DNA from 2 places in the Bradyrhizobium sp. WD16 genome. Region 1 is predicted to be linked to the other one. Evidence: predicted binding sites of a transcription regulator. Region 1 holds the regulator's gene; the other holds the start of a gene.
The links. The regulator PhoB, encoded in region 1, activates phosphate uptake and scavenging genes when phosphate is short. The targets are predictions, from matches to a motif close to TGTCATNNANCTGTCAT.
Positions count from the first base shown of each region.

Region 2: the regulator PhoB is predicted to act here: its motif matches at 4,759-4,775, upstream of phnC (phosphonate ABC transporter ATP-binding protein).

Region 1 covers NZ_CP028908.1:2,313,276-2,324,565, reverse strand. The annotation lists gene argF (ornithine carbamoyltransferase) at 1-294, opposite strand, end outside; gene DB459_RS10720 (aspartate aminotransferase family protein) at 294-1,499, opposite strand; gene DB459_RS10715 (GcrA family cell cycle regulator) at 1,957-2,466, shown strand; gene phoB (phosphate regulon transcriptional regulator PhoB) at 2,697-3,398, opposite strand; gene phoU (phosphate signaling complex protein PhoU) at 3,413-4,129, opposite strand; gene pstB (phosphate ABC transporter ATP-binding protein PstB) at 4,156-4,986, opposite strand; gene pstA (phosphate ABC transporter permease PstA) at 4,983-5,780, opposite strand; gene pstC (phosphate ABC transporter permease subunit PstC) at 5,828-6,874, opposite strand; gene pstS (phosphate ABC transporter substrate-binding protein PstS) at 6,994-8,040, opposite strand; gene DB459_RS10680 (ATP-binding protein) at 8,181-9,521, opposite strand; gene DB459_RS10675 (lysylphosphatidylglycerol synthase domain-containing protein) at 9,508-10,563, opposite strand; gene DB459_RS10670 (hypothetical protein) at 10,812-11,108, opposite strand; gene DB459_RS10665 (OmpA family protein) at 11,110-11,290, opposite strand, start outside.
Region 2 covers NZ_CP028908.1:1,162,935-1,174,224, reverse strand. The annotation lists gene DB459_RS05480 (metallophosphoesterase) at 1-108, shown strand, start outside; gene DB459_RS05475 (bifunctional serine/threonine-protein kinase/universal stress protein) at 145-1,581, shown strand; gene DB459_RS05470 (cytochrome c) at 1,725-2,069, shown strand; gene DB459_RS05465 (DUF1045 domain-containing protein) at 2,091-2,798, opposite strand; gene DB459_RS05460 (alpha-D-ribose 1-methylphosphonate 5-triphosphate diphosphatase) at 2,808-3,992, opposite strand; gene DB459_RS05455 (chloramphenicol acetyltransferase) at 4,060-4,692, opposite strand; gene phnC (phosphonate ABC transporter ATP-binding protein) at 4,890-5,693, shown strand; gene phnD (phosphonate ABC transporter substrate-binding protein) at 5,765-6,703, shown strand; gene phnE (phosphonate ABC transporter, permease protein PhnE) at 6,765-7,646, shown strand; gene phnE (phosphonate ABC transporter, permease protein PhnE) at 7,646-8,512, shown strand; gene phnF (phosphonate metabolism transcriptional regulator PhnF) at 8,620-9,348, opposite strand; gene phnG (phosphonate C-P lyase system protein PhnG) at 9,563-9,973, shown strand; gene phnH (phosphonate C-P lyase system protein PhnH) at 9,976-10,593, shown strand; gene DB459_RS05415 (carbon-phosphorus lyase complex subunit PhnI) at 10,596-11,290, shown strand, end outside.

The sequences.
Region 1 (11,290 bases):
CGCGGTGTCCGCGATGGTCTCGCCGCGCCCGAGCTGCATCTCCTGGCCGGTCAGCATGATCGGCTCGCCGCCAAGCTGACGCATGCCGACGTCGAACGACACGCGGGTCCGCGTCGACGGCTTCTCGAAGATCATCGCCAGCGTCTTGTTGCGGAGCGGCCGATCCGGCGACGCTTCGTCCCGGGCCTGAGCGGCCTTGAGGCGCGCCTTCATGGCCGCGCCAGCGTCGAGCATCGCACGCAGTTCTTCAACCGGCAGTTCGTTGAGATCGAGGAAATGACGCGGCTTGCTCATCAGACGGCTTTCCGCTTCAGCTGTTCGGACAACGACGTGCAGGCGCGCTCCAGGCGCCCCATGGCATCATCGATCTCGGCTTCGGTCACGATCAGCGGCGGCAGCAGCCTGACCACATTGTCGCCCGCGCCGACGGTGAGGAGCTTCTCGTTGCGTAGCGCCGCGACGACATCGCCGGCGGGAACGACCGCCTTGAGGCCGATCAGCAAGCCGTCGCCGCGGACTTCGCTGACGATATCGGGATAACGATCCACCAGCGAGCCGAGCTTCTGCTTCAACAGGCCCGAGATCCGCCGCACGCGGTCCATGAAGCCGGGCGCGAGCATGACGTCGAGCACCGCGCCGGCGGCGGCGATCGCCAGCGGATTGCCGCCAAATGTCGATCCATGGGTGCCGGCGGTCATGCCGGCAGCCGCCTTGGCCGTGGCGAGGCAGGCGCCGATCGGGAAGCCGCCGCCAAGTGCCTTGGCGAGCGCCATCACGTCGGGGATCACGCCGGTGTGCATATACGCGAACAGATCGCCGGTGCGCCCCATGCCGGTCTGCACTTCGTCGAACACCAGCAGCACGTCATTGTCGTCACAGAGCTGGCGCAGTGCCTTGAAGAAGCCCTGCGGCGGCGAACGCACCCCGCCCTCCCCCTGCAGTGGCTCGATCAGGATCCCGGCGGTATGCGGGCCAATGGCGCGCTTGACGGCATCGAGATCGCCGAGCGCCACCTGGTCGAAGCCGTCCACCGGCGGGCCAAACCCTTCGAGGTATTTCTGCTGGCCGCCCGCGGCGAGCGTCGCCAGGGTGCGGCCGTGGAAAGCGCCCTCGAAGGTAATGATGCGATACCGCTCCGGCTTGCCCTTGGCCGCCTGATATTTGCGCGTGACCTTGATCGCCGCTTCCATGGCCTCGGCGCCGGAATTGGCGAAGAAGACGTAATCGGCGAAGGTCGCAGCACACAGCCGGGCCGCGACCTTGTCGCCATCGGGGCTACGGAACAGATTGGACATATGCCACAGCCGCGCCGCCTGGGCCTGCAGCGCCGCGACCAAATGCGGGTGGGCATGGCCGAGCGCGTTCACCGCCACGCCGCTGGTAAAATCGAGATAGCGCTGACCGTCGGTGCCGTAGAGCCAGACGCCTTCGCCACGTTCGAAGGCGAGGTCCACCCGTGCGAAGACCGGCATCAGATGCGAGGTGGCGTTCGTGCTCATGGCGACGTCCGAGTACCCAATTCGGGCAGAAAATACCGACAGACCCGGTGGGCCGGTGGCGGCCAAACCGCGAGATCAGACGATAAGCCTGCCCCTGAAACAAAACGTGCCGCCTCCGCGGGCAGCACGTGATGAACATTCTATTGGCGGCAGGGAGGGTGTCAACTCGGCAGTGATGCCCAAAAGCCGCAGAAAAAACCGATTCGCGCATTTGTCACGGAGAAGGTGTGGACGCCGAGTCCAGCGACTCTTGCGCGTGAGTCACGCCATATTGTAGCGTTTTGGGCGTCGGATACGACATCTCGTTGTAGGCGGTTCAGATCCCTATTGGTCTTGGTCAAGGCGTAAGCGCCCGGTTGCGAAACAGCGACCGGCGAGGGTCAAGGGATTCTGCCGTCAGGGATTTTGACAACTGCAGTCGCCCCGGGCCCGGGGTGCGCACGAAGGGATTAATGCGATGACGGTAATGGGTTGGACCGACGATCGCGTGGAACAGTTGAAGAAGCTGTGGGAGGCCGGCCTGTCGGCCAGCCAGATCGCGGCGGAACTCGGCAACATCACCCGCAACGCCGTGATCGGCAAGGTGCACCGGCTCGGGCTGTCGGGCCGGGCCAAAAGCCCGTCCTCGGCGGCGCCGCGGCAGCGTAAGGCGCGTCCCGCCCAGCACATGATGCGGATCTCGCGCCCGATCGCCCGCGGCAACACCGCGCTCGCCCATGCTTTCGAGGTCGAAGCCGAGCCCGATCCCGTGGCTATCGACAACGTGGTGCCAATGAGCCAGCGCCGATCGCTGCTGGAGCTGACGGAAGCCACCTGTCACTGGCCGGTGGGCGACCCGGGCAGCACCGACTTCTTTTTCTGCGGCGGCAAATCATTGAACGGCCTGCCCTACTGCGCCCATCATTCGCGCGTCGCCTATCAGCCGGCGAGCGACCGGCGGCGCGACCGCCGGCCGAGCGGGAAGTGAGATAACGTACAGCGCGGCGCGGACCTCGAGGCCGAGTGCGAGACATGAGCCGCACTCGCTTTTTATTTTTTTGCGAGTGTCCCTCTGCGAATGACTGTCGCAGCCTGGGGTCCCTCGGAGAAGACGACAACGGCGCCCGCGGGCGCCGTTTTTGTTTTGCTATGTCTTATTTTGCTCACCTGCTCAGACGATTTGTCGAGCAGCGCTCCGGCGTGGCCTGACGCCCCGCCTCACTCGACCTTGGCGAAACGATCGTCCAGGGCATAGCCGGCACCGCGAACCGTGCGGATCGGATCCTGCTCGCGGCCGACATTGAGCAGCTTGCGCAGCCGGCCGATATGCACGTCGACCGTACGCTCGTCGATATAGATATCGCGACCCCAGACGCCGTCGAGCAACTGCTCGCGGCTGAAGACGCGGCCTGGATGCTCGAGGAAGAACTCGAGCAGGCGATATTCGGTCGGTCCAAGATCTATCGGCTGGCCGGAGCGGGCGACGCGGCGCTTGTCGCGATCGAGTTCGATGTCGCCAAAGGTCAGCACCGTGGCCAGCCGCTCGGGGCTCGCTCGCCGCAGCAGACCACGGACCCGCGCCAGCAGTTCCGGCACCGAGAACGGCTTGACGATGTAGTCGTCAGCGCCGGTGGCGAGGCCGCGCACGCGCTCGCTCTCCTCGCCGCGCGCGGTCAGCATGATGATCGGAAGCTGTTTGGTCTCCGGCCGTGCGCGCAGGCGCCGGCAGAGCTCGATGCCCGACAATCCCGGCAGCATCCAGTCCAGCACCACGAGATCGGGGATACGCTCCTTCAGGCGGGTGTCCGCCTCGTCGCCGCGCGCGACCGTCTCGACCTCATAGCCTTCGGCGTCCAGATTGTAGCGCAGGAGCGTGGCCAAGGCCTCTTCGTCTTCAACCACCAGAATTCGAGCGCCCATGTCGTCTCCGTCGATCAGTTGCCGGGAGCCGAGGGAACAAAGGCGGTCATGTCGCCCTTCGGGCGCTGATCCACCATCTGCTGCCCCTCGACCATGTAGAAAACCGTTTCGGCGATATTGGTCGCGTGGTCGCCCATTCGCTCGATGTTCTTGGCGCAGAACATCAGATGCATGCAGAAGCTGATGTTGCGCGGATCTTCCATCATGTAGGTGAGCAGTTCGCGGAACAGCGAAGTGCAAATCGCATCCACCTCCTCATCGCCCTTCCATACAGCCATGGCGGCGGGAAGATCATGGGCGGCATAGGCATCGAGCACCGCCTTGAGCTGCGACTGCACCAGATTGGCCATGTGCTCGAAGCCCCGGATCAGCTTGAGCGGGTGGAAATCGCTGTCGAGCGCGCTGACGCGTTTTCCGATGTTCTTGGCAAGATCACCGATCCGCTCCAGATCCGTGGCGACACGCATGGCGCCGACGATCTCGCGCAGGTCCACCGCCATCGGCTGGCGACGGGCGATGGTCAGGACCGCGCGCTCCTCGATCTCACGCTGCATCCGATCGAGTTCGCCGTCATTGACGACCACTCGCTGGCCGAGAACGACGTCACGCCGGACCAGGGCATCGACCGAATCGACAATCTGGCGTTCGGCGAGACCTCCCATCTCGGCGACCTGCCGCGTCAGTTCCTGCAGATCCTGGTCGAAGGCTTTGCTGGTATGTTCGAAGGCCATAATGTTCTCCTGCGCCTTGCGGCGCCTCAGCCGAAACGGCCGGTGATGTAATCCTGTGTCCGGCGGTCCGACGGCGTGGTGAAGATCTTGGTGGTCGGGCCGAACTCGATCAACTCGCCGAGATACATGAACGCCGTGAAATCGGAGACCCGCGCCGCCTGCTGCATGTTGTGGGTGACGATCACGATTGTGTAGTCGTCCTTCAATTCGTCGATGAGTTCCTCGATCTTGGCGGTCGAGATCGGATCGAGCGCCGAGCAAGGTTCGTCGAACAGGATGACCTCCGGCCGCACCGCCACGGTGCGGGCGATACAGAGCCGCTGCTGCTGACCGCCCGACAGGCTGAGGCCGTTGGCGGAAAGCTTGTCCTTGACCTCCTCCCACAGCGCTGCGCGCCGCAGCGACTGCTCGACCCGCTCGTCGAGATCGCTCTTGGAGAGCTTCTCGTAAAGGCGGATGCCGAAGGCGACGTTCTCATAGATCGACATCGGGAACGGCGTCGGCTTCTGGAACACCATGCCGATCCGGGCACGCAGCAGGTTGAGGTCGAGCCCCGGCTGCAGGATATCGATACCGTCGAAGTCGACGTGCCCGGCTGCGCGCTGGTTCGGATAGAGATCGTACATCCGGTTCAGGATACGCAGCAACGTCGACTTGCCGCAGCCCGACGGGCCGATGAAGGCCGTGACCTTGTTCTCGTACAGAGACATCGAGATGCTCTTGAGCGCCCGCGCCTCACCGTAGAAGAAATCGAGGTCGCGCAGCGCGATCTTGGGCTTGAGCGCGCTCAGGTCCAGCGGCGGTTGCGCCGGGTTCGGGGCGGAGGATGATGACGGCGTCGCTGTGGCGAGGTTCATGACGACTTCCTTGCTCCGGTCAGCGCCCGCGCAACGATGCTGAGCGCGAGCACGGACAGCGTGATGATCAGGGCGCCGGTCCAGGCCAGTTTCTGCCAGTCCTTGTAGGGACTGAGGGCAAACTGGAAGATGACGGCCGGCAGGCTCGCCATCGGCGCGTTGAGGTTGGTGCTGTAGAACTGGTTGTTGAGGGCTGTGAAGAGCAGCGGCGCGGTCTCGCCGCTGACGCGGGCGATCGCCAGCAGAATGCCGGTGATGATGCCGGAACGCGCCGCGCGATAAGCGATCTTCTGGATCATCAGCGAGCGCGGCAGACCGATCGAGGCGGCGGCCTCGCGCATGGTGTTGGGGACCAGCAGCAGCATGTCCTCGGTCGTCCGCACCACCACCGGAATGACGATGACGGCGAGCGCGACGGCACCGGCGATCCCGGAGAAATGTCCCATGGGCCGCACCATCACCTCGTAGATGAAGAGGCCGATGACGATCGAGGGTGCGCTGAGCAGAATGTCGTTGATGAAGCGCACGACGCTCGTCAGCTTATCGTGACGGCCATACTCGGCCATGTAGGTGCCGGCGAGAATGCCGATCGGAGTGCCGATCGCGACGGCGAGGACGGTGGCGATCAGGCTACCGATAATGGCATTGAGCAGCCCGCCATCGGAACCGGGCGGTGGCGTGTTCTCGGTGAAGACCCGCAGCGACAAGCCACTGAAACCTTCCCAGAACAAGGCGCCCAGGATCAGGGCCAGCCAGGACAGTCCGATCAGCGTCGCGCCGACCGACGCCACCATGGCGATGACGTTGCGACGACGTCTCGTGCTGTAGAGCGAAGCATCCATCAGCCGATCCTCCGCTCGATGCGCAGCAGCAGGTAGCGCGCGATCGCCAGCACCACGAACGTAATGAAGAACAGGATGAGGCCGAGCGCGATCAGCGACGAGGTGTAGAGATCGCCGACCGCTTCGGTGAATTCGTTGGCGATGGTCGCCGAGATCGTGGTGCCTGGCGCCAGCAGCGAGGACGAGATCTTGTGGGCATTGCCGATCACGAAGGTCACAGCCATGGTCTCGCCGAGAGCACGACCGAGGCCGAGCATGACCCCGCCGATGACGCCGACCCGGGTGTAGGGCAGCACCACATAGCGCATCACTTCCCAGGTGCTGCAGCCGAGGCCGTAGGCCGCTTCCTTGAGCACCGGCGGCACCGCTTCGAAAACGTCGCGCGAAATCGACGTGACGAACGGCAGGACCATGATGGCAAGGATCAGACCGGCGGTGAAGATGCCGATGCCGTAAGGCGGTCCGGCGAACAGGGCCGACAGGCCGGGCACATTGGCGAAAGTCGCGATCACACCGGGCTGAACATGCTGCTGCAGGAAGGGGGCGAGTACGAACAGCCCCCAGATGCCGTAGATGATGCTGGGAATGCCCGCGAGCAGTTCGATGGCAATGCCGATCGGACGACGCAGCCACATCGGGCAAAGTTCGGTGAGGAACATTGCGATCAAGAGGCCGAACGGCACCGCGATCATCATGGCGATCAGCGACGTGACCAGGGTGCCGTAGATCGGCGCCAGCGCGCCGAATTTCTCAGTAACCGGATTCCAGCTCTGCGACAGAAAGAAATCGAGGCCAAACTCGTTCAGCGCGGGCAACGAGCCGAGAAAGAGCGCAAGCATGACGCCACCGAGCAGCGCGAGCACGAAGATCGCGGCGCTGCGAGTCATCAGCTTGAAGATATTGTCGCTGAGCCGAAGCCGGTCGAGCGCCTTGGCGCGCTCCTCGACATCCTGCCGCGCTCCCACAACCTGCCCTTCCCAAGCCACTTCAACCACGGGCGCCTCCTCGTCCCGCCGCTCGCGGGTCATTACGGCATGCGCTGACATCTTTGCAGCTCCGGCAGACAGGCGCCGATAAACTGCTCGGCGATTCGGCGCTTCGTGCGGATAGTCACGTCGAGATCGAGATGGGCGCGACCCGGAGGCCGCGCCCTCCATTGGCGTTATCAGTTGGAGGCGGCGAACAGCGGCTTGCCGCTGGAGTCCTTGACCTCGGACGACCACACCTTCTGCACCACCTTGACGACGCTGTCGGGCATCGGGATGTAGTCGAGGTCCTGCGCCATCTGATCACCCTTGGCGTAGGCCCAGGCGAAGAACTTGAGCGCTTCGGTGGCCGCGGCGGCGTCCTGCGGCTGCTTCGGCAACAGGATGAAGGTCGCACCTGCGATCGGCCAGGCTTCCGCACCCTTCTCGTCGGTCAGGATCATGTAGAAGCCGGGAGCATGGGCCCAGTCGGCACCGGCGGCGGCAGCCTGGAAGGCACCCGGGGCCGGCGCGACGGTCTTGCCGTCCTTGTTGATCATCTTGGTGGTGGTCAGCTTGTTCTGCTTGGCATAAGCCGACTCGACATAGCCGATCGCGCCCTTGGTCTGGACCACGTTGTTGGCGACGCCTTCGTTGCCCTTGGCGCCGATGCCGGTAGGCCATTCAACCGCGGTGTTGCTGCCGACCTTGCTCTTCCAGTCGGCGCTGACCTTCGCGAGATAGTTGGTGAAGATGAACGTGGTGCCGGAGCCATCGGACCGATGAGCCACGACGATAGCCTGCGACGGCAGCTTGGTGCTCGGGTTGAGCTTTTTGATCGCCGGATCGTCCCAGGCCTTGATCTCGCCGAGATAGATCTTGGCGAGGGTCGGACCGTCGATGGTCAGCTCGCCGCTCTGAATGCCGTCGAGATTCACCACGGGGACGATGCCGCCCATCACCGTGGGGAACTGAATCAGGCCGGCCTTTTCGAGCTCTTCCGGCTTCAGCGGCATGTCGGAGGCGCCGAAGGTCACGGTGCGAGCGGTGATCTGCTTGATGCCGCCGCCGGAGCCGATGGACTGATAATTCAAGCCGTTGCCGGTCTCCTTCTTATAGGCATCAGCCCATTTGGCGTAGATCGGGTAGGGGAAGGTCGCGCCAGCACCGGAAATATCGGCGGCGCGCGCCGGCAGGGTCGCAGCGGCCAGCAGGCCCGCGGCGACGATTGTCTTGATGAAATTCACGGGTTCTCTCCATCTGTGAGCCGGAGCCGGGTCGCTCTCGATCAGGCCCCTGCGGCTTCCTTTAGAAGCCCGCGTTAGAGCTTTTATGAGAGTTCAGTGACACTCATGTGACACAAGCAAGCCATTGTAAAAACTTGGCTTTATGCGCTTTCAGGAGGCTTCGGCTGGGGAAAACAGGCGGTAAAAGTAGCGCCCTGTTTGAGCACGCTCTCGATCACTAGGCGGCCTCGATGGCGGCCAATGATGTGCTTGACCAGCGACAGGCCGAGGCCGGTCCCGCCCTGGGCGCGGCTGTCGCCGACGTCGACCCGGTAGAACCTCTCGGTGAGCCGCGGCAGATGCTCCGGCGCGATACCGGGACCGAAATCCCGTACCATGACCCGCACTTCGGGAGCACCGTCGGTCGCCGGGGCGACCGTCAGGGCGACCATCACCCTGCCGCCCGACGCACCATATTTCAGGGCGTTCTCGATCAGATTCTCGAAGACCCGCAGCAACTCCTCGCGGTCGCCGGCAATGGTCACCGCTCCCGCCGGAAGATCAGTCTCGATCACCACCTGACGTTCCTTGGCCAGCAGCTCGAGTCCGTCGATCACCTCTCGGATGATCGGCACCACATCGACCAGGGTATCCGGTCTAACATGCGCGCTGAGCTCGACACGGGACAGCGACAAGAGATCGTCGATCAGCCGCGCCATGCGCGAGGCCTGGGTATGCATGATGGCGAGAAAGCGCTCACGCGCCTTGGCATCATCCCGCGCCGGCCCCTGCAGCGTATCGATGAAACCCGACAGCGCCGCCAATGGCGTGCGCAGCTCGTGGCTCGCATTGGCAACGAAATCCGCGCGCATTTCCTCGACCCGGCGCAGCGGCGTCTGGTCGTGGAACGTCATCAGCATGCAGTAGTCGGTGCCGCCGAAGGCGGTCGGCACCGCGATCGGCTTGACCACCAGCTCCATCCAGCGGTCAACCGGGACATGATCGACGTAGCTCGTCCGCCGCGGCTGGGCATAGGTGATCGCCTCGCGCAGGGCGGTGATGATCTCCGGCGAACGCAGCGCGAACTGCGCCAGCTCGTTGCGGCGCAGCGCCGGCGCAAGCTGACCTGCCGCGATATTGAAATGAAGCACGCGACCGGCGCGGTCGAGCAGTACGGCGGGATCCGGCATGCCTTCGATCAGGGCCCGCACCACCGGCGTCTCCACCGGCGCCGCCCCGATCGCCTCGCCGCGCGACTGTTGGGCATCATGCAGCTGCCAAGGGATCAAAGCCGCGCCGACGATACAGACGAAGACGGCGATAGCCCGGGCGAACGGCACTCCGCCGAGTACCACCAAAGCGACGAGGGCGAGCGCCGCCACCAGCAGCACCACCGCGGATCGGCGCAGCCGATCCGACCACGGCGCCACCGGCGGTGGCGCCGGCGCGAGGCCGGGCAAAGCCGCACCCGTGGACTGTCCGCTCCGGTCAGATGCCGCCATCACCCTGGTCCCGTAAAATCGTGGGAGGCTGCGCGGTGCTCTCGTCAAGCTTCGCAAGCGCTTCGCGCAGCCGCTTGTTGCGGGCGCCAACGATGACCTCACGAAGCGTCAGGAGCGTGACAGAGAGCACGAACGGCGTGAGATAATAGAGAACCCGGAACAGGAGCATCCCGGCCAGCAGGTCCTCCTTGTCGAACTGCCACAAGCCGACCAGCATGGCGGCGTCGAATACGCCGAGACCACCGGGCGAGTGCGATGCGAAACCGAGCAGCGTCGCCGACACGAAGATGACCGCGACCACGACGAATCCGACATGCGGCTCCTCGGGGATCAGGATGAACATCGCCAGGGCACAGAATCCCAGGTCGATGATGCCGATGGCGATCTGTAGCAGCGTCAGCGGACCATCCGGCAGCCTGACAGTCCACGTCCCGCGGCCCACCTGGCGAGGACGGCGCCAGACATGAACGACGTAGCCGACCAGGATGATCAGTACCAGGATGGCGATTCCGCGGTTCAGCCAGGGCGGCAGCTTGTCCACGGCGGAGGCAGCCTCGGGATGATAGGTGACCCCGAGGCCGAGCACGGCGGCATTGCCGAGCCAGAAGGTCAGTCCAGCGATGAAGCAGACCTTGGCGACATCGACGGCCGTAAGCCCCCAGGCCGAATAGATCCGGTAGCGGACAGCCCCACCGGTGAAAACGCTGGCGCCGACATTGTGACCGATCGAGTAGCTGGTGAAGCCGGCCAGCGCTGCAATGCGATAGGGCACGTCGGCCTTGCCAATGCTGCGCAACGCAAACAGATCATAGAAGGTCAGGGTGAAATAGCCCGCGGCGACACAGAGGCCGGCGAGCACGATGGCCTTGCGATCAGTTTCCCGGATCGCCTCCATCAGATCTGCGACCTTGAGGTCGCGCAGCATGTGAAACAGAATGTAGCATGCGGTCGCGATGATCGTGATGCTGATCACAATGCCAAGCTTGTGGAGGATTTGCCGTTCGCGCAGGACCGCAACGGTCCTGCGTATGGATGCCAGCATCTAGACCTCGACTGCCCTGCTCAGGCCTGCCATGGATTGGTTCGGCCGTGGATTCCGGACCGGGCCGAGGCGCGCCCCCGGCGCCGACGATGCCGTTCCGGTTCCCGATTGGTAGCAGAACCGGACCGAGGTCGCGAGGCTCGCGACACGGGCCAACCGCCGCAGCAGCAACTGCCGGAATGCCAACTTCCACCTGAGGGACAAGGTCCGCCGGCGAGCCAGATCCGGCCGAAGGGATCGTGCCGAGCTCACTTGGCCGCGACATGGCGGCTGATGACCCAATCGCGCAATGCACTGCCCACGGCGCAGCCGACGAGATAGAGCGCAAACATGACAAGACCAAGATCAAACCAGTAGCCGACCCGCCCTGGGATCATCCGCGCCACCGTCACGCCGACGAAAACCGCCAGCACGACCGCAATCCGGCGCAACATCTCCGCCGACAAGGGGCGGCCGCGGTGCACCACGGCGATCCAGCCCATGGCCAGGCCGAGCAGCAGGGCGGCGGCCAGCCATCCCCATAGAAACGACGCAAGATGAGCCATGTTATTGCTTCACCGTGAATTCGATGCGGCGATTCTGGGCTTTGCCGTCTTCGGTCTCATTGGACGCCATCGGCTGGCTGCTGCCGTAGCCGACAGCGGTCAGGCGCTCGCGCGGCAGGCCGGCCTTCACCATGTAGTCCACCACCGCCTGCGCCCGCTTTTCCGACAGCGCCTGGTTGCCT
Region 2 (11,290 bases), 1.2 Mb from region 1:
GAAATCACATTCCGGCGCGTGCCCTACGACGTGGCGGCGGCCGCGGCGCGCATCCTGGAGCGCGGCCTGCCGGAGCGCCTCGCCGACCGGTTGTTCGTCGGCAGGTGATTGCAGAGGCGACGACATGAAGCAGGGGGCATGCTCGTGGTGAAACCCGTCTTCGAACCAGGCAGCGTGATCGACGGCTTCCGCCTCGAGGAGCGGCTGCACCGCGGCGGCATGGCCTCGCTGTGGCGGGTGACGCGACCCGACCTGTCGCTGTCCATGCTGATGAAGATCCCGAAATTCGGCGAGGGCGAGGATCCGGCGGCGATCGTCAGCTTCGAGATGGAGCAGATGATCCTGCCCCGGCTGACGGGCGTGCATGTCCCGGCCTACATCGCTTCCGGCGATCTTTCGGCCCGGCCCTTCGTGGTGATCGAGCAGATCCCGGGCAAGACGCTGCTGTCGCGCCTGCCCGACCTGCCGCTGTCCTACGGCGAGGCGGTCGACATCGGCGCCAGGATCGCGGTTGCGGTGCAGGACTTGCACCGTCAGCATGTCATTCATCACGACATCAAGCCGAGCAACATCATGTTCCGCCCGACCGGTGAGGCGGTGCTGCTCGACTTCGGCCTGGCTTGCCACGATCAGCTTCCCGACCTGATGCAGGAGGAATTTCGCCTGCCCTTCGGCACGGCGCCCTATATGGCACCGGAGCGGCTGCTCGGGGTGCGCAACGATCCGCGCAGCGACCTGTTTTCGCTCGGAGTGCTGCTCTATTTCTTCACCACCGGGGCGCGGCCGTTCGGCGAGGCCGAGACGCTGCGCGGCATGCGCCGGCGGCTGTGGCGTGATCCGCAGCCGCCGCGGGCGTTGCGCGCCGATTATCCGCCATGGCTGCAGGAGATCGTGCTGCGCTGCCTCGAAGTCGAGCCGGCCTGGCGCCATCCGACCGCCGCCCAACTCGCGTTCGATCTCACCCACCCGACCGAGGTCAAGCTGACCACGCGCTCGGAGCGGCTCAAGCGCGATTCGTGGTCGGCGGTGCTGCGCCGGCGCTTCAACAACGACCTCAAGCGGCCGCGTCGCAGCTCGGTATCGAGCCAGCTCGACGCCGCCCCGATCATTGCCGTGGCGGTCGATCTGTCCGGCACGGCAGTGCTCAACGATGAACTGCGGGTGATGGCGGGCCGGATCATGGCGACATTGCCGGCGGCGCGGCTCGCTTGCATCAACGTGATGAAGCTCAACCGCATCGCGCTCGACACCACTCTCGACGCCGCAGGTCACAACAAGCATATCGATCGTCTGGTGGCGCTGCGGCACTGGGCCGAACCTCTCAAGCTCGAGGCCAGCCGGCTCACGGTTCATGTCATCGAGGCGGTGGATCCCGCCGGCGCCATCCTGGAATTCGCCAGGGCCAACCACGTCAACCACGTGCTGCTCGGCGCACGGCAGAACAGCATGATGCGCAAGCTGCTCGGCAGCGTCTCGGCGCGTGTCGCCGCCGAGGCGGGCTGTGCGGTCACCGTGGTCCGTCCCTCGCGCGCCGGCGACGAAACGTCGGAAGATGCCGACATCGAGCTGGCGCTGCCGTAGAGCTCGGACGGCCGGGCAGTTCATTTTGGATCGTCATGGCGGAATTTGATCGCGGCCGTTTGCCGTCACCCTCGTTGATCCACATCAACGCCCGCACCAACCCAGATCCTAATCAGGACAGGATCGGACAGGAGGGCCGCCGGATGTCACGCGTCAAGCCGTATCACGTCGTTCTGGCGGTGGTGCTGATCATCGTCGCGGTGTTCCTGATCCGCGTCCGCCTCGCCGCCGGCGAAGTCGCGCCGGTCGAAGCGGGGCACCGCCTCGCCACCGCCTGGTGCCGGGAGTGCCATGCGGTCGAGCCCGGCGCACTCAACCCCGGCAAGAAGGCGCCCGATTTCGTCGCCATCGCCAATATGCCGTCGAGCACGGAACTGTCGTTGAAGGTGTTTCTCGCCTCCAGCCATCCCACCATGCCCAACATCATTCTGACGTCGACGGATACCGAAGACCTCGTCGCCTATATTCTCAGTCTCAAGCGCAAGTAGTCGGTGCGCGGGTCGTGAGGCTCAGATCGCGGCCAGTGGAAACGCGCGCTGGACGCGGAAGGGCGCCGCGGGCGCGTCCTGCCGGCACAAGGCGATGCGGTCGACGCGGATGGCGGCGACGCCGGTCTGGGCGAAGGCGTCGCGAAGCAAGTCCAGGATGTGCCCCTGCCGCTCGGGCTCGAGGCGGCCGGTCAGGGTCATGTGGAAGCGGAAGTCCTCGCCCACATAAGGATAGCCCCAGCGCTCGAGATGATCGCGCTGACGCGGACTGAGCTGTGCCGGATTGCGCCGCGCCCGGTCGGTGTCGGTCAGTGCGGCGCGGAAGCGGTCGAAGGCGGCGACGCAGTGCTGCGCGAGGTCCGCAAGGGCGGGCGGCTGCTGCTCGGGCACAAGCGCGATGAAATCGCCGATGGCGCGTACGACCGCCGGGAACGTCGGAATGATACGGCGGGCGGCGGTGAAATCCTCGCAGGCAGTAATCAGGCCGGCCTCCGATGTGCCATCGGCCAGGGCGATCGGCGCCTTGAGCGTGGCGTGGAAGCCGTATTTGCGCGGCTCCTCGGTGACGGCGGCCCAGTCGGCCGTCGCGCGTGTCATCGTCTCGGGCAGCGTCAGCGAGGTCCCTCGATAGGCGTCGTAACCGAGCAGGCCGGCGCCGAACCGGTAGAGCGGGCTGTCGGCGTCGGGGACGAAGTAGATCGCGTAGCGGGGGCGGGATGAGTCGGACATGATCTTCGATCAGGCGGCGACGCTGTGCCGGGCACCGGCCGCAGATGACAGCCGCGCCGCCTCGGTGATGTGCACGAGGCGCCCGCCGGCAATCACGGCGACAATTCTTGGGCGCAGTGCCTCGCGCGCGTCGACCAGCAGGATATCGGCGCGGAGGCCCGCGGCAAGCACGCCGCGGTCGGTGAGGCCGGCGGCGGTGGCCGGCCCTTCCGACACCAGCTTCCAGGACTGCGCGAGTGGCCGCACGCCGTCGGCGGCGAGACGGAACGGCGCCAGCAGCGGCGCCGGGTAGTAGTAGTCGGACGCCAGCACCGAGCAGAGCCCCTGGGCGATCATGTCGGCGGCACGTGTCCAGCCGGTATGGCTGGCACCGCGCACCACATTGGGCGCGCCGAAGACGATGAAGTCGCCGGCCGCGGCGGCATCGCGCGCGGTTGCGACATTGACCGGGAATTCGGCGATGCGAATCCCTTCGGCGCGATAGGCCTGGCGCATCGCCGGGGTGTCGTCGTCGTGCGACAGCATGCGCACATTCGCCTCGCGCGCTGCGGCGGCAAGGCGGTTGACGGAGGCCGGAACGTCCCCCGCACGCGCGGCGACCGTCGCGACGAGCGCGTCGAAAGCCTCGCCGCTCAGCCCCGTGCGCTCGACCATCCGGTTTCGCTTGTTGGGCTTGTCGAGGGCGGCGACCGTCGAATCCATGTGATCGTTGAAGGCGAGCAGGTCGATCCGCCGCTCGGCAAGCCAGCGCAGCAAGGTCGGCTCGGCATCGAGATCGTAGGTCTCGTGGCGCAGATGAAAGCGGGTGTCCGCCGCGAACAGCGGCCGCTGGCGCTCGATCGTTTCCAGCAGCCGCGCGGCGTTCTCACCGCTGCGCAGGCCCGGCTCCCACGACCAGGTCGTGGCGTGAAACACTGTGGTGATGCCGTTGGCGATCGCCTGCCGATCGCTGTCGGCCAGGGCGACATCGAGCGGAAAATCGACTCCGGGCCGCGGCATCATCTGACGTTCGAAGGCATCGCCATGGATGTCGACGATGCCCGGCAGGACCAGAAGATCGCTGGCGTCGAGCCGTGCGGCGGCGGTGCCGCCGCCGACCGTCGCAATCAGCGCGCGATCGGTGCAGAGCGTGGTCTCGGCGAATTCGTCGCCGATCAGCGCCCGGCCGCGTTCGATGACAAGTCCCTTGTTCATTGTCAGTCCCGTGGTTTGCGCCGAAATACGCAACGCAGATTGGCAATTTAGATCATGCGCCCGGCCGTTACGCCAGAGCCGCGGCTTCGTGCACGGCGAGGAAATCCTCGATTGCAAGTTGCCGGAAGTCCGGCAAGGCGCGGCGGAGGCGATCGTGATTCCAGTCCCACCAGGCGAGTGCAGTCAGGCGCTCGGCGATCGGCTCGCTGAAGCGGCGGCGGATGATCCGCGCCGGGTTGCCGGCGACGATGGTGTAGGCGGGGACGTCCTTGGTGACGATGGAGGCAGCGGCGATCACCGCTCCGGTGCCGATCTGGCGCCCCGGCAGCACCACGGCGCCGTGACCGATCCAGACGTCGTGACCGATGGTGACCGCATGGCTGCGGCGCCAGTCGAAGAATGCGGCATCATCCTCTTCGCCGGGAAAGTATGTACTGGCGCGATAGGTAAAATGAGCCTGGGTCGCCCGGTGCATGGGATGGTTGCCGGGGTTGATCCGCGTCATCGCGGCAATCGAGCAGAACTTGCCGATGGTGGTGTAGGTGATCTGGCTGTCATTCACCACATAGGAGTAATCGCCTATCGTCACGTCATGAAGAACGGTGCGGGCACCGACCTCGCAATAGGCGCCAAGCCGCGCATCCGTGAGCTGGGCAGACGGGTCGACGGCGGGAACGACGGACAGCATCTTGGCGGTCATGCGGGCCTTCCTGCTTCAAGTCGCATCTGCGCTTGCCGCTGTCTCCGATGCCGCGGTGACGACGTGATGACGGTTCGGTGACAAGCGTCCGTGTCCCCGGTTTCACTGCGTCACTTCGACCGATCGGGCCAAACTGTCATAGAACTGTTGGAACTCCGCGTTAGCCATGGAGCGACCTTGATGGCTCGGAGTTGCGCATGCTGATCGTGGACAAGCTGACCTGTTGTTACGGCGAGAAGGTCGCCGTCGATGGGGCATCGTTCGCGGTCGAACGCGGCAGCTTCGTCGGGGTGATCGGCCGCTCCGGCGCCGGCAAGTCGACCTTGCTGCGCATGATCAATCGCCTGGCCGAGCCGTCCGAAGGGCGCATTTTGTTCGAGGGCACGGATGTCACCGCCCTGAAGGGCCGGGAACTGCGGCGCTGGCGGGCCCGCTCGGCCATGATCTTCCAGCAGTTCAATCTCTCGGGCCGCCTCGACGTGCTGACCAATGTGCTGATGGGTCGCCTCGCCGACGTGCCGTCCTGGCGTTCGCTGTTTCAACTATGGCCCGAGGACGACAAGGCGATCGCGCTGTCGGCGCTCGAGCAATTCGACATCGCGGCCCTGGCGCCGCAGCGCGCGGATCAGCTTTCGGGTGGCCAGCAGCAGCGCGTCGCCATTGCCCGCGCCCTGGTTCAGCAGCCCACCTTGATACTCGCCGACGAGCCGATCGCTTCCCTCGACCCCCGCAACACGAGGATCGTCATGGATGCCCTGCTGCGCATCAACAAGCATTTCGGCATCACGGTGCTGTGCAATTTGCATTCGCTGGATCTGGCGCGCAGTTACTGCGACCGCCTGATCGGCATGGCGCTGGGCCGCGTCGTGTTCGATGGCATGCCGGCCGACCTCACCGACCGCATCGCGCGCGAACTCTATGATCTGGAGGCGGGCGACGTCATGGACGTCCCGGCTCCCGCCGCCGCGCCCGTGCCCGAACTCGGCACCGTCGCCGCGTAAGGGCCGCACGGCGGCCGAAGGGCGGCCTTGATCTCGATTTTTCACTGCTACCCCAGTCCAGGAGACTTTACATGATCGACCGTCGTCATCTTCTCGCCGGTGTCGCTGTTCTCGCCGTGCTCGCCTCGCCGGCCGCGGCGCAGGACTGGAAAGCCAAATACTCCGAGATCAACTTCGCCGTGGTGCCGGCGGAGAACGCCTCCGGCGTGACCGAGCGCTGGACCCCCTTCGCCAACTATCTGTCGAAGGAGCTCGGCATCAAGGTCAACCTCCGCATCGCCAACGACTATGCGGCGGTGATCGAAGGCCAGCGCTCCGGCAACATCCAGCTTGCCAGCTACGGCTCGGCGTCCTTCGCCCGTGCCCGTCTCACTGGCGTCAACACCGACGCCTTTGCCAACGACATCAATGCCGACGGCTCGACCGGCTACTATTCGGTGCTCTTCGTCAAGGCGGCCAGCCCCTACAAGAATGTCGATCAGCTCAAGGGCAAGAATCTCGGCCTCGTCGATCCGAACTCGACCTCGGGCAACAACGTGCCGCGCTTCGAACTCGACAAGATGGGGATCTCCGATCCGGACGCCTATTTCGGCAAGGTCGTCTTCGCCGGCAGCCACGAGAACGCGCTGCTGGCGCTCAGTCAGGGCACCGTCGATGTCGCCGCCAACCAGTGGACCAGCGATGACGATTCGACCCTGGCCCAGATGCTCACCAAGGGCATGCTGAAGAATGCCGACGGTTCGGCGATGAAGAGGGACGATTTCCGCGTCATCCACAAGTCGGCCCAGATCATCAACGGGCCGTATGCCTATTCCTCGGATCTGCCGGAAGCTCTGAAGGCGGCGATCGCCAAGGCGTTCTTCGAGGCGCCGGCCAAGGATAAGGCGGCATTCGATCGTTTGTCGGACGGCCAGAAGAAGGGCTTCCATCCCGCCACCACCAAGGATTGGGACGCTACCGTCGAACTGATCAAGTTCGTCGACCGCCTGCGCAAGAAGAAGGCGTCCTGATCCGCTCACGCGGCGGGGCGCCACGGCCAGGCCGCCGGCGCCCCAGCCCACCGCTCGATCCATGACCTCCGCCGTTTCGATCTTGCCCGAACCGCAGCTTGCGCCGTTGCGCGAGGCGTATCGCCGCGCCGTGGCGCAGCGCCGCCGTCGCGCGGCGCTGGCCGCTGTGGCGGGGCTAGCCGTGCTGGTGCTTGCGGCCCGCGGCGCCGACGTCGATGTCGCGACTTTCCTCGCCAAGATCGGCAACTTTACCAGCTATTTCGACCGCATTCTGCGCCTCGACAGCGGCGCGCGGGCCTGGACCGACTTCGGGGAATGGTTCTGGGGCTTGCGCAAATGGCTGGCCCTGCTCGGCGAGACGGTGCTGATCAGCTATGTCGGCACCATGGCTGGCGCGCTGGCGGCGCTGGCGCTGAACTTCCTCGCGGCCGGCAACACCGCGCCGATCGGCTGGCTCCGCTTCGCCGTACGGCGCTTCCTCGAGTTCTGCAGGACCGTTCCCGACATCGTCTTCGCCCTGATCTTCGTCATAGCCTTCGGTCTCGGGCCCATGGCCGGCGTGCTGGCGATTGCGATCCATTCCGCCGGCGCGCTCGGCAAGCTGTTCGCCGACGTGGTCGAGAATATCGATCCCAAGCCGCTGGAAGGCATTCGCTCGACCGGCGCGAGCTGGATCGCCTGCATGCGATTTGCAGTGCTGCCCCAGGTCGTAGCGGGCTTCGCCAGCTACACGCTGCTGCGTTTCGAGATCAATGTCCGCGGCGCCTCGGTCATGGGCTTCGTCGGCGCCGGCGGCATCGGTCAGGAGTTGATCGTCGCCATCCGCAAATTCTACTATTCCGACGTCAGCGCCATTCTGCTCCTGATCATCGCCGCGGTCTTCATCCTTGATATCGGCACCGGGCTGGTCCGCGGACGCTTTCTCGGCGGGGAGCGTCATTGATGAACATGCCGGAAACCCAGCCGACGCCAGGCCGAACATCGGTCGAGGAGATGCGGGCGCGTTATCCGGATGTGTTCGAGCGGCCGCTGGCCGCGCGGGTTTCGGTGCCGGCGCTGGGCGCGGCGGCGGCCATCCTGTTCGTCTATGGCCTTATCGATCTCGACTTCTCGCCCGCGCGCATGCTGGCCGGCCTGCACCAGCTCGGCTGGTTCACCCTGCTGATGATCCCGCCCAATCCGGGGAGCTCCTTTCCGACCTATCTCGCCGCCATGGGCGAAACGCTCTCCATCGCCATTCTCGGCACGACGCTGGCGGCAATCGCCGCACTGCCGGTCAGCCTGCTTGCAGCGCGCAATGTCATTCCATCCTGGATCCTGCGCTTTCCGGTGCGCCGCGGCTTCGATGCGATCCGCGGCATCGACACCCTGGTCTGGGCCCTGGTGTGGATCAATGTCGTCGGCCTCGGTCCTTTCGCCGGCGTTCTGGCGATTGCGATTTCGGATTTCGGCGCCTTCGGCAAGCTGTTTTCCGAGGCGATCGAATCTGCCGATCGCAAGCCGGTCGAAGGCATCCGCGCCAGCGGCGGCACAGCGCTGCATGAAATCCGCTTCGGCCTGCTGCCGCAGGTGATTCCGGTAATCGCCGGCCAGGTGCTCTACTTCATCGAATCCAACACCCGTTCTGCAACCATCATCGGCATCGTCGGCGCCGGCGGCATCGGCCTGCAGCTCGCGGAGCAGATCCGCGTGCTGGAATGGCAGAAGGTGTCCTTCCTGATCCTGATGATCCTGGCGGCGGTCGCGGTCATCGACTGGATCTCCAGCCGGCTGCGCTTCGCCATCATCGGCCGCCGTGCTGTGGCGTGAGAGTCTAACTCTGAGAGCCGGATCGCCATGCTCCCCACGTTTCTTCCGGGGCGGCTCGTAAGGAGCTGGATGATTTCAGTGTGAGCGGCACAAGCCCGGTCACGTGATCACCCGGTCTCGACCACGAAATCGACGCGGTCGGCGGCGAAGCGGGCGCGGGTCGCGAGGAGCGGCGTGCCGTCGGGCGCGACATCGACGGACTCGACGATTAGCACCGGCCGCCCCAGCGCGAGTTCGAGCCGTACCGCGTCAGATGCCTCGGCGATGGCGGCGGTGATCCTCGTGGCGGAGCGGCGATAGTCACGGATGCCGTAGTGACTGAGCAGCCGCGTCACCGAGCGGGATCGCTCGTAGACCGCGCCGGCGTCGGGAAAGCACTCCGCGACGAGCCAGTTGGTGCTGACGCAGATCGGTGTGCGGTCGGCGAGGCGGACCGAATCGATGCGTGCCAGCGGCGTCCCGGGTTTGACGCCGAGCCGTCGTGCAAGGTCGCGGCCCGCCGGTTCGATGGTCGCGCCGATCAGCTGGCCGCGCGGTTCGCGGCCGCCGGCGCCGACGATTTCGGAGAAGCGGGTGCGCGCCCGCAGCGGATAGGCGAGGCGGGGCGCCTCGACGTAGGTGCCGCTGCCGCGCTCGGCGCGGACCAGCCCGCGCTCGGCCAGCGCCGCCAGGGCGCGGCGGACGGTATGGCGATTGACACCGAAGGCCTCCGCGATCTCGACCTCGCCGGGCAGCTTTTCGCCGGCGGCATAGGTCCCCGCGCCGATGTCGCGCTCGATGGAATCGGCGACGCGCCGCCACAGCGCCACGCCGGCGGTTTCGTCCTGGACGCTCATGCGGCGCTCGCGCCGGGCGGCACGGCACAACTTTCGGATGCGACTGTTCGTGAAATCATCCCCGGTGTCACCAAACGGTCATGGATGCGCGCTATCAAGTTGTCTATAGACATAGACAACTTTGGAAGGGCCCATGTCAAGCAGGGCAACGTCAAGCAGGGCAACACCGGGCGAAACACGCGACGACGACATCACCAGGCGGCGGCAGGCGGCGATGGCCGTGCTGGCACGATCCGCCACGGCGGCGATCGCCGAGCGCATTGCCGCCGTCGAGTTGCCGCCGTTCCAGCGGTTGCGCGCCGGCGAACGAGGTCTCGTCATGGTGCGCGGCCGGATCGGCGGCGACGGCACGCCCTTCAACCTTGGCGAGGCGACCGTCGCCCGGGTGGCGTTGCGGCTCGAAGGCGGCGCCGTCGGTTTCGGCTACGCGCTGGGGCGCGACACCGCCAAGGCCGAATTGATCGCGCTCTGCGACGCCATGATCCAGACCGAGCGGGCGGCAACCATCGAGCGCGAAGTGATTGCGCCGCTGGCGGCGATCATCGCCGTGGGTCGGCGCCGCACCGCGGCGCAGACCGCGGCAACCCGGGTCGATTTCTTCACTCTGGTGCGCGGGGAGGGCTGATCATGGCGCCGACGACAGGGGCCGCCATGGCCTATCCGCCGGAGGTCCTTCATGCCCAGGCGACATTTCGCGCTGCCATGGAGGCGCTGGCCCGGCCAGGGCGGCTGCAGTCCATCGCACTCGCCGCCGAGGCCGCAACCGCGGTGCCGGCGCCGATGACGCGGGGCGCCGCGGTGCTGGCGCGGGCGCTGTTCGACAGCGATACTCCGATCTGGCTCGATGGCGCCATGGCGGCGAACTGCGAGGTCGCCGACTGGCTGCGCTTCCAGACCGGTGCTGCCATCGTCGCCAGTCCGGCGAATGCAGCCTTCGCCCTGATCGCCGAGCCCGATGCGATGCCGCCGTTCGAGTGCTTCGCGCTCGGCAGCAGCGATTATCCGGATCGTTCGACGACATTGATCATCCAGGTGGCGAGCCTTGCGGACGGGCCCGCACTGTCGCTGCGCGGTCCCGGCATCGACGGTATCGCCTCGCTCACCGCGCGCTTGCCGGCCGACCTGCCGGCCAGGCTCGCGGCCAATCGCGGGCTGTTTCCCCGTGGTGTCGATCTCATGCTGGTGGCGGACGACAGCCTTGTCGGCCTGCCGCGCACCACGCGCGTGACAGCGAAGGAGGACTGATCGTGTATGTCGCAGTCAAGGGCGGCGAGCGCGCCATCGACAATGCCCACAAGCTGCTGGCGCAGGCGCGTCGTGGCGATCCCTCGGTGCCAGAACTGTCGCTCGACCAGATCGCCGGCCAGCTTGGTCTCGCTGTCGACCGGGTGATGAGTGAGGGATCGCTTCACGATCGTGAGCTGGCGGCCCTTGCCATCAAGCAGGCGCGTGGCGACCTGATCGAGGCGATCTTCCTGCTGCGTGCCTTTCGCGCGACCTTGCCGCGCTTCGGTTCGACCGAGCCGGTGGACACCTCCGGCATGGAGGTGCGGCGACGCATCTCGTCGACCTTCAAGGACATGCCCGGCGGTCAGGTGCTGGGGCCAACCTTCGACTATACCCACCGGCTGCTCGATCCCGAACTCGCCGACGGCGCAGAGCCGGAGCCGGCGGCGGAAAGCGAGGCGGAGCCGGCGCCGATGCCGCGCGCAACGGATATTCTCGGTCGCGACGGCCTGATCGAGCCGTCACCCCAGGCCGAGCCCGGCGCCGCGGTCGCCGATCTCACCCGCGAGCCCCTGGCCTTTCCCGCCGGGCGGGACTTGCGGCTGCAAAATCTGGCGCGCGGCGACGAAGGTTTCCTCCTGGCGCTGGGCTATTCGACCCAGCGCGGCTATGCCCGCAACCATCCGTTCGCCGGCGAGATCCGCTTCGGCGACGT